2 regions of the Ureibacillus sp. FSL W8-0352 genome follow, and region 1 is predicted to be linked to the other one. Evidence: riboswitches for the same ligand, from Rfam matches in the RefSeq annotation. Region 1 holds a riboswitch; the other holds the start of a gene.

The links. A riboswitch is a leader RNA that binds a small molecule or an ion and turns the genes downstream of it on or off. The one in region 1 is predicted to bind cobalamin.
Region 2: it holds a riboswitch for cobalamin, as region 1 does, so the genes downstream of both, NST98_RS13740 (ABC transporter substrate-binding protein) here and NST98_RS10255 ((2Fe-2S) ferredoxin domain-containing protein) in region 1, are expected to answer to the same signal.

What each region holds. Positions count from the first base shown of each region.
Region 1 covers NZ_JBBOQT010000001.1:2,004,816-2,007,985, forward strand. The annotation lists gene NST98_RS10245 (energy-coupling factor ABC transporter substrate-binding protein) at 1-196, opposite strand, end outside; partial or broken gene NST98_RS10250 (energy-coupling factor ABC transporter permease) at 198-936, opposite strand; gene NST98_RS10255 ((2Fe-2S) ferredoxin domain-containing protein) at 933-1,331, opposite strand; cobalamin riboswitch at 1,457-1,648, opposite strand; gene rraA (ribonuclease E activity regulator RraA) at 1,708-2,193, opposite strand; partial or broken gene NST98_RS17320 (transposase) at 2,248-3,170, opposite strand, start outside.
Region 2 covers NZ_JBBOQT010000001.1:2,723,863-2,727,032, reverse strand. The annotation lists gene NST98_RS13745 (FecCD family ABC transporter permease) at 1-1,035, opposite strand, end outside; gene NST98_RS13740 (ABC transporter substrate-binding protein) at 1,001-1,975, opposite strand; cobalamin riboswitch at 2,126-2,325, opposite strand; gene NST98_RS13735 (LysE family translocator) at 2,476-3,108, shown strand.

The sequences.
Region 1 (3,170 bases):
AAAACAGAAACGTTTCCACCTCTCCGCCTGGCGGCTCAAATATGGTTTCCATCCAAGGTTGATAATGAGGAGCGAGCTTCTGAATCATTTTTTCCGCCTGGCCATCCGTGCCGCCAAAATCAGAGTGATGAATGAACAATAACGGCGCTACTACCAGTAAAACAGCAATAGCAAGAAGAAAAAGACTTCGCTTCATATTACACTCCCCTCTCTAACTGATTTAGTTCGCCGCTACTGTAAGTGGTTAAGAAATTCCAAACGACGACCGTAAGCAGCCCTTCTGTAATCGCCAGTGGTATTTGCGTGATAGCAAAAATGCCGGCAAATTTGGCAAACGAAGCGAAAACCCCACCTGTCGCATCCGGGAACGCCAGCGCTAATTGCAATGAGGTGACAACATATGTGGCCAAATCAGAGAAAAATGCAGCGAAAAAAATCGTCCAGCGTCGCGATATATTCTATTTTTTTCTAAAACGATAAATGCCGTAAGCCACAAGCGGGCCGACGTGCCATGGACATGGCATTTGCCCCTAATGTCGTCAATCCGCCATGTGCCAGCAATAACGCTTGAAACAGCAATAAAATGCTTCCCATCACTACCATCGTCCATGGGCCAAACAGCACCGCACCGAGTCCTACCCCCGTTGGATGTGAGCTGCTCCCAGTAACGGATGGAATTTTTAAGGCGGACAGCACAAACGTAAATGCCCCGGACAGCGCAATGAGCAGCTTTAGTTCCGGATGCTCGCGTGTAATCCGAATTAGTGAACGCATACCGATGATCAAAAATGGCAAAAAAACAAGCCACCAAAAAATCGCCCATCCAACAGGCAAAAATCCTTCCATAATATGCATCGCAAATGCCGATGTGCTGCCGGTAAACGTAAAATAGACGACTAAACCGCAAAGGAAAAGGGCGACTTTCCATTTTTTCATGCTTTCGTTCCTCCCGTTGCTTTACATAATTTCGAGATTCCTAGAGGGGCGTTTGATTGTTTTGACATCATCAATCCTTGCTTCTCTTCATAACGGTACGTTATCGTTTCTTCCAACCATTCCCCATCTCGCAAATGCCTTCGCACAAGCTCCCTTGCTTTTTCCGGCGTCACACCGTTGTACCATACGCCTTCAGGGTAAACGATGACTACACACGCGTCTTGGCAACGGCCATTGCAGCGAGTCCGCGTCGTATGTACAATGCCATCTAACTCCAGCATCGCGATTTCTTCGCGGATGGCAAGCGTTACTTCTTCTCCCCCTTTACGCATGCAGCTGCCTCCATTGCAAATCAGCACATGATGTTTCATTCCGATTAAGTTCCATGTTGTCATGTTGAGTCTCTCCTTTTTTGCAAAATAAAAAGCACCTCTATACGCAGAGGTGCAGAAAAATGCATACAAATATAGAAAAAAAAGTATACCATTCTCCCGCACGTCTACCTATAATCCCGTAGGTATCCGTCCGAACAAATAAGGCAGGTCTCCTGACTTAGGATCATCGCTTTATTGCGCCTTCCCGAAGTTTCCTTCAGTGACATGATGCAACAAAGCTCCCCATCACAGTGGCGGGTACCGTGACGGATTTTCACCGTACTTCCCTTTTAAGCCTATTCTCTAATGAGAAAGGCACCTTATTTGTTTGGCATATAATGTCGATTTTTCAAAGAACATTTCTGTTATTCATAGTAGTACAAATTTTCAAACATCGTCAACCACTTTTTTTCAATAAGTCCGTTTTCGCCAATACAATCCCGTCTTGATCAGCGTACACATAGGCGCCTGGCTCCCAACGAACGTCGCCAAATTCGAGCGCAATGTCCCGTTTTCCCTTTCCTTCTTTTTTGCTTTTCACCGGGCAAGTGCCAATCGCCATCACCCCAAGCGGCATATTGGCGATTTCTGCGGAATCGCGAATGCATCCGTGAATAATCACCCCGGCAAGCCCGCGCTCACAAGCGATCTGGGCAAGACGGTCTCCGAGCAGCGCGCAATTTCGCGAACCTTTTCCGTCTACGACCAATACGGTGCCCGCTGGAACAGTTTCGAGCGCCTCACGAACGAGCACATTATCTTCAAATACATCGACCGTCGCGATCGGTCCGGAAAATTCCGCTTTGCCGCCGTAAGATTGCATCGGCAGCTGGCATACTTGCAATTCACTTAAAAATTCATCGCATAAATCAGCTGTTTTCATCACAATCTCCTCCTTGCCATGTCTTATATTTGACATCCTTTGTCAAAACTCCTTCTGCTGGACTCCACGGTATCGTGTTAAACGAAGACCGTGGAGTTCTTTGCTTTCGGCGAAACTTCGCTCAATCGTCGATGGACGTACCGATCGCAACACTTTTCCTCTCATCGATAATCGTTGTTTCCGCATTCGTTCGTAGATATCTTGATGAACGGAAACTCGAAATACACGATCCTTTGCGCCTTTTGCGGCAGGACATCCCACACAACTTCCTTTTACTGCTGGTTTGTACTCATGATATCCAGAACGGGTGGACGTGGAATACGTGAACTTTACGCCACAGGGACACGCATACACATCGTCTGTGACTTGCTGGAACTTTACGGAACGACAATCGGGATGTTCCTTTCGATGAAAACGTCGATACGACATATACGCCAAAATCCCTTTTTTCTCTAATTCTCTTGCTAGTCGGGCGTTATAATAGCCAGCGTCTAACACGATTTCTTTAGGAGAATATCCTACTCGATGTTGAACACGCTCGATTCGCTCCATCAAAATACGATGACCAGGCACGGTGGCGGCAGTCACGTAAGCATCCAAAATAAAATTATGCAAGGTGTCAACGATTCGATGATCGTGGAACGCAAAGAGACCACGCGGATCATGTTTGACCGATAGCCCAGCATCTGGATCTGTGACGCTACAGATCATCTTTTTGGTTACCAGCTTCTCTGCTTTGGGAGCTAACGTTTTTTTCCATGCTGTTGTCGTTTTTCATTGACCAGTTGTAACACGTCCTCGTCTTCTTTCTCCACCATCGTCTGAATCACTTGGATGCGTTTCAGTCTATTGGCGTTCGCTTTTAACTCTGTTTCATCCGTTGCCCATGTCTCTGGAGACAAGAACCCATCTTCTTGAATCCGTTGAAGGACATGATCCAATAACGCTTCCCATACACCGGGATCGACCCGATGGCG
Region 2 (3,170 bases), 720 kb from region 1:
TATTAGCAGAAACGCAAATACCGGTGCACCGATAATCGCTGTTATAACTCCAATTGGCAATTCTCGCGGTGCAATAACAATTCGAGCCAGCAAATCCGCAAACATTAGAAAAGTACCACCAATGATAAATGACAACGGTAATACATGTCGATGATTTGGTCCAACAAGGAGTCGTACAAGATGAGGGATGACGAGACCAACAAAACCAATGGAACCAGAAACAGCAACCGATGCTCCAGTTAATAACGATGCACCAATTAATATCATAGTCTTGCCTCTTTTGACATTGACACCAATATGATCTGCAGCCTCTTCACCAAGTGCAAAGGCATTTAATTCTCGAGAATGAATTAACAAAATGAATGTCCCCAATATCATAAACGGGATGATGAGTTGTATGTATTCCCAACCTCTCATTCCAACGCTCCCATATAACCAATAAAGAATTTGGGTCATTGCATCTCGATCTCCCAATGAAATGATTAGAGAGACAATGGCACTGATAAAGGAACTGACGATAATACCTGCAAGCACAATCGTTTCGATTGCTAAACTTCTACTGCTTAGCCTTACCAACCCAAATACAATTAATAAAGTGATAAAACCACTTACAATTGCGACGATTGGAAGCGTAAAATTTCCTAATCCTATTATGGTAACTTGGAAAAATATAACTAACACTGCTCCTAAAGAGGCGCCTGATGATACACCAATTGTATATGGATCTGCTAATGGATTTCGTAAAAGGCCTTGGAAAGCAGCCCCCGCTAGCGATAGGGATGCCCCAACACAAAAGGCAAGGATGACTCTCGGCAATCGAATATTCCAAATAATCATTTCCTCATTTTTTGGTACTTCCATCCAAGTGATATGGAGGGTTTTCTCAAATATTATTTGGATAATTTTTTCCACAGCAACGGGTACACTGCTTATAAATAAACCTAAAATGATTGCCGCGGCAAAAAGAATACCACTCCCTACATAAATCCAACCAATTTTATTATTCAAAAATTTCAGGATAAATAAGTTTCGCAAGGGTCTCGACTCCTTCAATTAAACGAGGGCCTGGTCTTGTTACTGTATCGCTGTCCACATCGTAAACTTCGCCATTTTTTACCGCAGGAACCGCTTGCCAACCATCACGAGCAAGTACTTGTTCCTTTGGATTCTCTATATAATAGCCGTATGTCGTTATAATCACATCCGGGTTTAATTTTACTATTTCTTCCTCATTCATCTTTACCCATCCTACTTGATCACCTGCTACGTTAATGGCTTGGATGGATTCTAACATTTCATGCATAAATGTATTTTTTCCAGTCGTAAAAATATCTGGTTCTGGTGATACTTCAACCCAAACTCTTTTTTTATCTGCAATGGCTTTCGCTTTCTCTTTAATGGCTTCATGACGTTTTTTCATATCAGCAATAATCTCTAAAGCTTTATCTTTTGTTCCAGTGGCTAAACCTATCATTTCAATGTTTTCATAAACATCTTCAAAAGATGCTGCACTACCAACGACGATGGTTTGAATACCCGCCTCTTCAAATTGTTTTAATACCGTCGGATGAGCTTTGTAATGATAATCTGTCACTAATGCTATATCTGGAAGTAGAGATAGAACTAGCTCCACATTAATGTCCTGTCCTCCCACCTTTGTAATATTTTCTGTTTCAGCCGGGTAATTACAATAATCTGAAACACCGATAATTTTGTCGCCTAGTCCAAGAGCAAAGGCAATTTCCGTATTACTTGTTTGAATGGAAACGATTGTTTCTGGTTCTTCTTCAATCGTAATTTCCCTGCCTGCATCATCAGTAAATGTAACTGGGAAAGTAGCATTCTTCGATTCGTTTTCTTTTGTCACCGTTTCCTGGGTGTTATCATTTGTTTCATTGCTAGCACAACCAGCAATGAATGGGATGGTTAATAATAAAACTAATGCTAGAAGTATTGCTCGATTCATTTTTAACATCTTTCGTCTCCTCCTTTTATAAAAAATAAAAAACGCTTCCCCCTCTTGGAAAGCGTTGTAAAGGCAGATATGTATACTCTAACCATATGCATAATGACACATATACATTCAATTGGTATCTGCTCTTTAAACATCCCTTTCCTCGAAGGATGTTTAAAATACAAATAGGCAGGTCTCCTGACTTACGGATCATCGGTTTGTTACTCCTTCCCATGTTAAAAACACAGTGGATAATCGTAACATTCCTACCCGATTACAGTGGCGGGACCGTGTTGGATTTTCACCAACTTCCCTCTTAGTCTTAAATGTAATGAATTTACATTTAAGAAACCTATTTGTTTGTTATTCAATTATTCGTTCTAGTGCCATTATAGTAGAATAACCGTACCTTGTAAAATAATTGTTTTTTATCTTGCTCCTGGCCATTGAAAAAAACACTAATACTGAATACAATTTAACAATAAATATTCTGAAATTTCGTGTTCGAAAGGAATGAAATGATGGAAAACTTTTTTCTATTTGTGTTGATGTGTGTTTTGTTAATCCTTTTACCTGGCCCTGATTTTGCCATCGTCACTAAAAACACTGTTACTCGTGGCAAATTTGGCGGAATGAAAACTGCTTTAGGTACTTGTTGTGCCCTGCTAATTCACACTACTGCCGCGATATTAGGATTATCTGCGCTCATTGTAAAATCAGCCTTTTTATTTTCTATTTTTAAGTATGTTGGAGCCATTTACTTAATTTATCTTGGAATTAAAACTTTTTGGTCTTTGAGAAAAAAGAAAGATGAAGTAGAGGTAGAATTTGTGCAAGAAGGTACATTGAGTAATACATCTTGTTTCAAACAAGGATTTTTAACTAATATATTAAACCCTAAAGTTGCACTATTTTTCTTAACCTTCTTCCCTCAATTTGTAAATACTAGTAGCGATACATTTATGCCGTTCCTTATTATGGGAATTACTTATACCATTCTTACGGCCCTGTGGTTCATTTTCTATATTTATTTAATCGATCATATTAGTGCATTTATAAAAAATGCTCGCACTCAAAAAGTTATCGAAGGAATTACTGGTGCCATCTTGATTGGTTTTGGTTTAAGACTTGCCCTTGAAAAAGCCAACCCATAATAATTGAGACCCTCGAATTAGTCGAGGGTCTTTGTTTTATTAGCGGATAAAAATTTATGAAA